Regions from separate parts of the Microbispora sp. NPDC088329 genome, predicted to be linked through region 1. Evidence: riboswitches for the same ligand, from Rfam matches in the RefSeq annotation. Region 1 holds a riboswitch; the other holds the start of a gene.
The links. Region 1 has a riboswitch for cobalamin ahead of AB0O28_RS09845 (CbtB domain-containing protein). Riboswitches for the same ligand answer to the same signal wherever they lie in the genome.
Positions count from the first base shown of each region.

Region 2: linked by a shared signal. The riboswitch ahead of AB0O28_RS30900 (ABC transporter substrate-binding protein) and the one ahead of AB0O28_RS09845 (CbtB domain-containing protein) in region 1 are both predicted to bind cobalamin.

Region 1 covers NZ_JBFBIP010000003.1:526,033-531,290, reverse strand. Annotated here, with positions in the region: gene AB0O28_RS09860 (YceI family protein) at 1-237, shown strand, start outside; gene AB0O28_RS09855 (NAD-dependent protein deacetylase) at 268-1,113, shown strand; gene AB0O28_RS09850 (CbtA family protein) at 1,124-1,879, opposite strand; gene AB0O28_RS09845 (CbtB domain-containing protein) at 1,890-2,102, opposite strand; cobalamin riboswitch at 2,130-2,335, opposite strand; gene cobF (precorrin-6A synthase (deacetylating)) at 2,360-3,118, shown strand; gene cbiE (precorrin-6y C5,15-methyltransferase (decarboxylating) subunit CbiE) at 3,115-4,350, shown strand; gene cobM (precorrin-4 C(11)-methyltransferase) at 4,347-5,099, shown strand; gene AB0O28_RS09825 (cobalt-precorrin-6A reductase) at 5,087-5,258, shown strand, end outside.
Region 2 covers NZ_JBFBIP010000021.1:44,230-49,487, forward strand. Annotated here, with positions in the region: gene AB0O28_RS30895 (iron ABC transporter permease) at 1-704, opposite strand, end outside; gene AB0O28_RS30900 (ABC transporter substrate-binding protein) at 712-1,674, opposite strand; cobalamin riboswitch at 1,752-1,888, opposite strand; gene AB0O28_RS30905 (hypothetical protein) at 2,068-4,260, opposite strand; gene AB0O28_RS30910 (hypothetical protein) at 4,292-5,258, opposite strand, start outside.

The sequences.
Region 1 (5,258 bases):
ACCCGGGTCGTGGGCGAACCCGAGGCGTTCCGCGTGGAGGGCGAGCTGACAATCATGGGCGCCACTCGGCCGGTCACGGTGGACGGGGCGTTCGCGGACGGACGAGCGCGCGGCCGGGCGACGGTCGTGCAGTCCGAGTGGGGCATCCGCCCCTACTCCGCGTTCTTCGGCGCGCTCAAGCTGCGCGACGAGGTCGAGGTCATCTTCGACGTACGGCTGGGGGAGGGGCGGGGCTGACATGTGTGATGCTTCGGGCACCATGGATGCGTGACTGTGGTGCGCGACGCGGGAATTGCCGAGCGGTGGGGCTTGCTGGCCGATCTCGTGGCCGACGGCGAGGTGGTGGTCCTCAGCGGGGCCGGCCTGTCGACCGAGTCCGGGATCCCGGACTACCGGGGGGAGACCGGCCGCAGGCGCAGGGCCGACCCGATGACCTACCAGACCTTCGTGAACAGCGCGGCCGCCCGCAGGCGCTACTGGGCGCGCAGCCACCTGGGATGGCGTCACATCGTGGACGCCGCGCCGAACACCGGGCATCGCGCGGTGGCCGAACTGCAGCGCCGCGGCCTGGTCGCCGGGATCATCACGCAGAACGTGGACGGTCTGCACCAGGCGGCGGGTGCGCACGGGGTCGTCGAACTGCACGGCAGCCTGCATCGGGTGCGCTGCCTGGCCTGCGGGCACCGCACCTCGCGGTACGCGCTCGACCGAAGGCTGCGCGCGGCCAACTCCGGCTGGCGGGCCCGTTCGGAGATGATCAATCCGGACGGCGACGCCGTTCTGGCGGTGGACGAGATCGAGACGTTCCGCACGGTGGACTGCGAGGGCTGCGGCGGCGTGCTCAAACCCGACGTGGTGTTCTTCGGCGAGAACGTGCCGCCGTCACGGGTCGAGGAGTGCTACGCGCTGACCGAGCGGGCCGGTCTGCTGCTCGTCCTGGGATCCTCGTTGACCGTCATGTCCGGATACCGGTTCGTCCGGCGCGCCGCCGCCCGCTCGATCCCCGTCGCGATAATCAATCAGGGGCCGACCCGGGGCGACGGCGAGGCGCTGATGACCTTCGACGCCCCCCTCGGACCGGCCCTCACCTCTCTCCTGGAGGCCCTCCGCTAGTTGAGAGGAGTCAGGCTGTTCCGGCCGGACGCAGTCGTGCCTCGGCACGGACGCCCTGACGCAGGGAACGCTCGGTGAGGCCGCCGAACAGCAGTCCGATGGCGGCCCACAGGGCGAACTGGACGCCGAACGACGACACCCTGAACCACCAGAGGGTGTCGGCGGGGAAGTCGCCGGACACCTCGTTGATCGAAGGCAGCAGGGCGTACGAGACGCCCACGAGGACGGCGTAGACGACGATGCCCGCGAGGGTCGCGTTCCAGCCGCCCAGCCGGGGCGACAGGGCGCGGCCCGCGTACGTCGCGACCGCGGCGGCCAGCAGCGCGACCAGGATCATCGTGAAGTACAGCGCGGTTCTGCGGCCGATGGTGTCGGGGTTGCCGACGGCCGGGGGATTGGGCGGGTACTTCAGGATGGGGGTCACGTACACGACGACGAATCCGGCGGCCGCGACGACGAGGGCCGTGGCGCGGGCGCCGAGGGCGCCGAGGCGTCCGTGGGCCACGGCGTACGCGATGGAGAAGAAGCCGCCGAGTGCGGCGCCGTAGACGAGCAGGGCGGTCAGGAGGCCGGCGGTCTCCTGGACGGTCCGGCTGACGAGTTCGTGTTCGTGTGCCTCCCCTGTCGCGGCGGCCTTGGCCTCCTCGAGCGAGATGGCGGCGGCGACTTGGGGTTCGCCGGCGAACCAGGCCACGACGTACGCGAGCAGCGCGGCCACGAGGCCGACGAGCATGCCGCGCACCAGCAGGGAGCGCATGGTGGGCATCCGGCGGGCCTCAGTGGCAGGGGAAGCCGAGGAGGTGGCGGCCGTCGTGCACGAACTCGTGCACGGTGTGCCCGCTGATGAGGTGGGTGGCGCCCTGCTCCGCGCCGACGAAGTAGATCAGGATGAGCCCGACCACGGCGGCGAAGACCGCCCAGGGCAGGATCTCGCGCACGGGGATGGTGACCGGCAGGGGCCGGGATACGGGAATGGCCGGCTGAGCCATGATTTCTCCTCACGGGGTGCCTCGCCCCGGTGATGGAGGACAACGGGTCAGTGTCCTGACTCCCGGGTCATCGTGTCGCCCGACCTTCCAGCCGTCTCGGCCGTGGTCACAAGCGGGGGACACTCCCCGGTCACAGTGGCGGGACCGTCCTGGATTCGCACCAGGTTCCTGCACACCGTCGCCTCTGTCTGTAATTGTCCCCTAGAGCGTGCACCGTCTGCAAAAGTACGTCAAGCCGTGGTCCATACTCGTGACCTATGAAGCGCGTCCTCATCATCGGCATCGGCGCCGGGGACCCAGCCCACCTCACCTTCCAGGCCGCCGCGGCGATCGCCTCGGCGGACGTGTTCTTCCTGCTCGACAAGGGTGCGGAGAAGGACGGCTTGGTGCGGCTGCGGCGCGAGCTGATCGCGGCCCACGCGCGGGAGCCGTATCGGGTGGTGGAGGCACGCGACCCGGAACGCGACCGGACGAGCGGCGCCTACGTGGAGGCGGTGGCCGACTGGCGGGCCCGCCGGGCGGAGGTCTACGCGCGGCTCATCGCCGACGAGGTGCCCGAGGACGGCGTGGGCGCGTTCCTCGTCTGGGGCGATCCCGCCCTCTACGACAGCACGATCGCCATCGTCGAGGACGTCCTGGCCAGGGGCGGAGAGCCGTTCGACTACGAGGTGATCCCGGGGATCAGCAGCGTGTCGGCGCTGGCCGCGCGGCACCGCGTCAGCCTGACCAGGGTCGCGAGGCCCCTGCACATCACGACCGGCCGCCGCCTGCCCGCCGACGTCGAGGCCGCCGACGACATCGTGGTGATGCTCGACGCGGGATGCGCGTTCGCCGACCTGCCGCAGGCCGCCGACGCGGACGTCTACTGGGGCGCCTACGTCGGGACCGAGGACGAGATCCTCCTGGCCGGGCCGGTGCGCGAGGTCGCCGGCGAGATCCGGCGGCGCAGGGCGGAGGCGCGCGCGGCGCACGGCTGGGTCATGGACACCTACCTGCTCAGGAAACCCGCTCGATGAGGCCGGTGTCGGTCGTCGGGATCGGCGCGGACGGCTGGGCCGGCCTCACCGACGCCGCGCGCGCCGAGCTGACCGCCGCGGACGTCGTGGTCGGGTCGGCCAGGCAGCTCGCGCTGTTGCCCGCGTCGGTGGCCCCCGAGCGGGTGCCGTACCCGTCGCCGCTGGTCGCGGGGTTGCCGGGGCTGTTCGACGCGCACGCGGGACGCGCGGTCGTGGTGCTGGCGAGCGGCGATCCCATGTTCTTCGGGATCGGCGCGACGCTGGCCCGGCTGCTCGGGCCCGAGCGGCTGCGCGTGCTGCCGCACGTGTCGTCGGTGACGCTGGCCTGCGCGCGGCTCGGCTGGCCTGCAGAGGGCGTCGAGACCGTCAGCCTGGTCGGGCGTCCGCTCGCCACGCTGACCGCCGCGCTCGCGCCGGGCCGCCGCGTCCTCGTCCTCAGCGCGGACGCGGGCACGCCCGCGCGGGTCGCCGCCCTGCTGACCGAGCGGGGATACGGGGCGAGCCGCGTGACCGTCCTCGGCGATCTCGGCGCGGCGACCGAGTCGCGCCATGACGGCACGGCCGCCGACTGGACGGGCGCCGGCCGGCCGGGCGCCGAGCCGATGCCGGCCCTGAACATCGTGGCCGTGACCTGTGCCGACGTCCCTGACACCGTGCCACTGGGGAGGGCTTGCGGGCTTCCGGACGACGCGTACGAGTCGGACGGGCAGCTGACCAAGCAGGAGGTGCGCGCGGTCACCCTGGCCAAGCTGGCGCCCCTGCCGGGCGAACTGCTGTGGGACGTGGGGGCGGGTTCGGGGAGCGTGGCCGTCGAGTGGCTGCGCGCCCACCCCTCGTGCCGGGCCGTCGCCGTCGAGCGCGACCCCGTGCGGGCGGACCGCGTCAGGCGCAACGCCGACGCGCTGGGCGTGCCGCGCCTGCGGGTCGTCACCGGCGCCGCGCCGGACGCGCTCCACGGGTTGCCGGCCCCGGCGGCCGTCTTCGTGGGCGGCGGCGTGACGAGGGCCGGCGTGGTCGAGACCTGCTGGGACGCCCTCGCCCCGGGCGGGAGGCTGGTCGCGAACGCCGTCACCGTGGAGTCGGAGGCGGTCCTCGCCACGTGGCACGCGCGGCTCGGCGGCGACCTCGTGCGGTTGTCGGTGCAGCGCGCCTCGCCGGTGGGCGGCTTCACCGGGTGGCGTCCCCTGATGCCGGTGACCATTTGGACGGCGCGGAAGGAGCGCGAGCAGTGACGGTTCGATTCATCGGTGCGGGGCCCGGCGCGGCCGACCTCATCACGGTGCGCGGGCTGCGCGCCCTGCAGGCGGCCCCGGTGTGCCTGTACGCGGGGTCGCTCGTGCCACGCGACCTGCTCGCCGACTGCCCGCCCGGCGCGCGGCTCGTCGACACCGCCGACCTCACCCTGGACGAGATCATCGCCGAGATGACGGCGGCGCACGCCGCCGGGCTCGACGTGGCCCGGCTGCACTCGGGCGATCCCTCGCTGTTCAGCGCGGTCGCCGAGCAGATGCGCAGGCTCGACGCGCACGGCGTGCCGTACGAGGTGATCCCCGGAGTGCCCGCCTTCGCGGCCGCAGCCGCGGCGCTGGGGCGGGAGCTGACGGTGCCCGAGGTGAGCCAGACCATCATCTTGACCAGGACGTCGGCGCGCGCCACCCGGATGCCGCCCGGTGAGGACCTCGCGACGCTGTCGGCCAGCCGCGCCACGATGGTGCTGCACCTGGCCGTGCAGCGGATCGGCGCCGTCGTGGCCGAGCTGCTGCCCGCGTACGGGGCGGACTGCCCGGTGGCGGTCGTCGCGCGGGCCAGCCGGGACGACGAGGAGATCATCAGGGGCACCCTGGACGACATCGCCGATCGAGTGATCGCGGCGGGGATCAAGCGGACCGCCGTCATCGTGGTGGGCCGGGCGCTGGCGGCGCACGATTTCCGCGACAGCCACCTCTACTCGGCCGAGCGGGACCGGGCGTGCTCGTCCTGATCCTCGGCGGCACCGCGGAGGCGCGGGCGCTGGCGGCCGAACTGGCCGCCCTGCCCGGTCTCCGGGTGGTGTCGTCGCTGGCCGGGCGGGTAGCCGATCCCCGGCTGCCGGTGGGCGAGGTCGTCTCGGGCGGCTTCGGCGGCCATGAGGGGCTCACCC
Region 2 (5,258 bases), on a different contig from region 1:
TCGTCGCCCACCGACAGCACGTCGAGCAGCCGCCCGTGCAGCAGCATGACGACGGTCGACACCACGGCGTACGGCGCGATCATGCGGAGCTGGTCCCAGCCGCCGCCGACGTCGCCGAGGATCCAGGCGTAGATCCGCTGCAGCTCCTCCACCTTGAGCTGCTGCACGAAGGTCTGGATGGCGGTGAGGAACGAGGTGACCGCGACCCCGGCGAGCACGAGCGTCGCGGTGCCGCCGCCCCGGCCCGCCGTGTGGCCCAGCGCGTACGCGAGGAACACCCCGCCGACGGCCCCGGCGAAGGCGGCGATCGGCACCGCGGTCACCCCGGCGTCGCCGCCGAGGAAGACCACGACGAGCGTCACGGTGAGGCCGGCCCCGGCGGCCGCCCCGAGCAGGTAGGGATCGGCCAGCGGGTTGCGGAACACGCCCTGGTAGCCGGCCCCGGCCGTGGCGAGCAGCCCGCCCACGACGGCGGCGAGCAGCACCCGCGGCACCCGGAGCTGGAACAGCAGCCCCTCCTCGACCGGTGCGAGCCCCGAGTGCACGGACACCAGCGGCAGCCGGTCGAGCAGCGCCAGCGCGATCGCGCGGGGCGACAGGCCCGCCGCGCCCGCCATCACGCCGACGGCGAGACTGGCCACCAGCACGGCGGACGCGACGAGCAGCGCCCGGCCTCGTGGCCGTGCCGCGGGGGTCCGCGTCACCACAGGATCAGCTCGCCGCCTTCTGGACGGCGTCGCTGACGGCCTGCGCGAGGTCGGCGACGCGGGGCCCCCAGCGGGAGGCGATGTCGTCGTCCAGCTCCACCACGCGGCCCTTCTTCAGCGCGGACAGGCCGGACCAGCCAGGCCGCTTGGCCAGCGCGGCGGCGTTCTGGCCGCAGCACTTGGTGTCGCCGAGGAAGATCAGGCCGGGGTCGGCCTTGGCGATGAACTCCGCCGACAGCTTGGGGTAGCCGCCCGCCGCGTCGGGCGCCTCGTCGGCGATGTTCTTCAGCCCGAACAGGCTGTAGACCTGCCCGATGAACGTGCTCGACGTCGCCGCGTAGGGCGTGGTGTCCAGCTCGTGGTAATACGTCAGGTCCTTGCCCTTGGGCGCCGCGGCGACGAGCGCGTCGATCTTCTGCTTGACGCCGCTCGCCACCTCCTCGGCCTTGTCCGCGTTGCCGGTGGCCGCGCCGAGGTCCCTGATCTGGTCGTAGGTGTCGTCCAGCTTGGTCGCGGCGGGTTCGAGCAGCACCGGCACACCGACCTTGCCCAGCCCGGCGACCACGCCCTCCAGGTCGTTGGCGAGCACGACGAGGTCGGGCTTGGCGGCGACGATCGCCTCGACGTTGGGCTTGAACCCCGACAGCGACGTCTTGGGCGCCTCGGGCGGGTAGTTCGACTGGTCGTCCGCCGCCGTCACCTGCGCGCCCGCACCGATCGCGAACAGGATCTCGGTGGCCGTCGGGGACAGCGACACGATGTGCTCGGGCTTCTTCTCGATCGTCACCGCGCCGTTGCCCGCCTGGATGGTGACGGGGAAGGCGCCCTGTCCCCCGCTGTCCGGGGTGCTGTCCGTGGCGGCGGGGGTGGGGGTCGCGGACGTGGCGGCGCCGTCGGTCTGGCCGCAACCGGCCAGAGCGAGCACGCCCAGCACCACACCCGCGACGGCCGTGCGTACGGGCCTCACGAGGTCCTCCATCAGGGGGAATGCCGGGAATCGAGGGACCCGCTGGAAGCGACGGATCACCCTTTTCCACGAGGGTCGATGGCGTCGGCGCGCAGCGCAGGCGACCTGGCTCGTCCCCGGGGGCGGGGAACCACAGTTGCGGGACAGCGCCGGGTTCTCACCGGACTTCGCTGCGTGGCGCGCGTCGGACGCAACGGTACCAATCCCTCACATGGCGTCCACCCCCGCCCCGCCCCCGGGCTCCGCCCAGCAGGCACGTCGCGAGACGGCCGCACACCTGGGCTACGACCGGCACAGCCCTGCCGGCTGCAATGCGACAAGCACCGTCCTGGGCATCCGGACGGCCAGGACCGCCACGGCGAGCCCGCCGCCCCCACCGGCGGCGGCCGCTCGTCAGGACGGCGGCGGCCGCCGGCCGCACCAGGCGTCGGCGCAGGTGAGGACGTGATAGGTCGGGGTTCTCCTGCCATCGATCGTGCCGTACCAGACGATGCGCGCGCGTCGGTCGGGACCGATGGCGACGTCCACCTCGCCCACGTGGGACGTGGGAACCAGGTGGGTGACGTCTCTCCCCACGCAGTCGTCGTCGCGGCAGGACAGGACGGCTACCGGCGGGTCGGCCGCGTCGTATCCGGCCAGAACGGGACGGCCGGCCGGATCCAGGGCCAGGCCGGGGGCGCTCCGCGTGACCAGCTCGGAGGCCGACACCGTCCGCGGGGTCCCGGAGCAGGACGGATCGCGGCAGATCATGATCGTCGTGTCCCCGGTGCCGCCGCCGTTGTGGACGATCACCGGTCTGCCGTCCGGCCTGACGGCGACCTGGAGCCGCAGATCGTCGAAGGACCTCCGGGGGTCGTACCGTGGCGAGGACCTGTCGGACATGTCGAACGCGCGAAGGGCCGGGTGCCCGCATGCCACGGTGTCGCAGATCGCGATGGTGGCCTTCCCCGTGATCAGGTCCGCGTATGCGATCACCGGGCGCCCGTCCGGAGACGCCGCGACGGCGAGGGCGCGGGGCTTGTGGTTCATGACGTCGCCCGCGACGGTGAGGTCTCCCACCGTGATCGTCCGGGGGTGGACGCAGGCGAGGTCCGGGCACCGCGTGAGCGTCACGCGCGCGGGAGTCGGGTACCGGTCCGCGGAGACGGGGGTGATCGAGGCGACGGCGATGCCGCCCCGCGTCGCGACCGCGGTGGCGTTCACCGGGGCCACGTCCAGCCGGAGCACGTCGCCGGGCGCCGTCCTCAACGGCGGGCCGGGACGCCACGTGCAGCCGTCGGGCCGGCAGGAGAACAGCTGGAGCTCCCGCCGCCGTTCGACCTCATCGGGCTCCCTCACCCAGCCCGCGAACACCACCGAGCCGTCGGGGGTGACCGCCGCCCCGGACTGCTCCTCGAAGAAGACGTCCAGGATGACGGTGGTCTGCGTGCCGCAGGTGCCGTCGCCGCAGAACGTCACCTCCTGGAACCCCCGGTCGCGGATGACGATCGGAAACCCGCGAGGGCCGAAGACGATCTGAACCGGTCCCGGGCCGCCCTTGCCGGAACCCGAACCGGGGTCCTCGCCCGCGATCTCGTTGTCGGTCACGCCGGTGAGCGGACCGGCCACCGCGTAGCCGCCGTACAGCAGGCCGGGCAGAAGCACCAGCCCGACCGGCCACCAGCGGGTGCGCCGCCCGCCGGGTGCGCCGCCGGTCGCGGTCGCGGACCGCCCGCGCCCATCCCTGTCCCTCCGGATCGCCAGGGCTCCCCAGCGCGCCTGATTCTTCCGATGGAGCCGCGCGTAGCAGCAGCCGAGCACCGCGGCCTGGAACGGCAACAGCAGGATGGCCGCCGTCATCCGCAGGGCGTCGCCGATCTGCACGCCGGTCGGGACGGGGAGCGCCGCGCAGAGGAGGTGCAGACCGAGCTGTGCCAGGCCAGGAACGGCGGCGAAGGCCACCACGATCGTCCGGATCGTCCACCAGTAGTCGTAGGCCGCCAGACGGTACGCCGTCGTCAGCGGGGGAATCCGGTCGGGCAGCGCCGTCCAGGCGAGTACGGCCGGGAGCGCCAGGAGGACGAGCAGCACCCCCAGGATCTCCGCCGCGACGATCGATCCCGTCCCATGGGCCACCACGGCCATGACGCCGGCCTGCACGGCGAGAATCACCACGAGATTGACGGTGAGCAGCAGCACGGCGTGCGGGCGCCGGAGAACGGCCAGCACGGCACGCCCCGCCGGCAGGGGGCGGCCCTCGATGTGGCCCACCACGAGGTGGCTGCCGGCGGCCAGGCAGGCGAACCCTGCCACGAAGGCCGTCAGCACGAGTCCGGCGAAGATCCATAGGACGGCCGGTGAGGGCACGAGGAGCACAGGAGCTCCGTTGACGAAGGAGATCCGGTGGCCCAGAGCCACCAGTGCGGCCACCAGCGCCACGAACGGCGGGACGAGGACCAGGGCGCACACCGCCAGCAGGTGCCGGTAGAGACCGACGGCCGTGCCGTACATGATGCGCAGGCCGCGAAAGCCCTTCAACCGGTCGAACGCGTCATCCGGCCAGGCGGCGGGCGACCCCGTCGCGCTCACCGGCGTTCCGAGACTCATGTCCCTCCTCGGTGGTGTCCGGGCGTTTCGTTCAGGACTTCAGGCAGTACGGGTCGGCGCAGGTGAGGACGTGATAAGCGGGCGTCCCCCCGCGATCGGGCGTGCCGTACCAGACGATGCGCGGGCGGCGGTCGGGGCCGACGACGAGGTCGAGGGGGCCGAACGCGTTCGCGGGGACGAGGTGGGTGAGCCGGCGACGGGCGCAGCCGGTGTCCTCGCAGGCCAGGACGGTCACCCGAAGGTCCTCCGTGTCATAGCCGGCCAGGATCGGACGGCCGGCGGCATCGAGGGCCAGGCCGGGAGAGCTCCTCGTGGCGATCTCGGACACGGTCACGGACCGCGGGGGCCGGGAACACGCCGGGTCGGGGCAAAAGAGGATCTTCGTGACCTCACGCTCCGGATCATTCTCGACGATCACGGGCCTGCCGTCCGGCCCGATCGCCATCTGGATCCGCAGTGAACCGGTGAGCCACCCCCACAGGACCGGCTCGGGCGACTCGGATGCCGTGAACGCATGGGTCCGCGGATGCGGGCAGGCAGGCGAGTCACAGCTCACCACGGTCGTCTCCCGCGAGACCCGGTCGACGAAGGCGATCACCGGGCGTCCGTCCAGGGAGACGGCGACGGCGATGGTGCGGTTGTCCACACTGACGGCCACCCTGTCGCGAAGACGGCCGACAGTGACAGTCCGCGGCGCGGCGCAGGAGGCGTCCCGGCAGAGCGTGAGCTCGACGCGCGCGAAAGCACCGTCGGAGCCGGGCTCCGGGGCGATCGACGCGATGGCGACGCCGTCCGGTGTCGCGGCCGCGGCGACGTTCACGTGGAGCCACCCTTTCCGCGCCAGCCGCAGCGGACTTCCGGGGCGTCGCGCACAGCCCCCGGGGCGGCAGGAGAACAGGTGGAGCTCGACGTCGTCGCTCGGCGACGGCTCGTACACCCATCCGGGGATCAGCACCGAGTCGTCGGGCATGGAGGTGGCGACGGACTGCCCGTCCAGG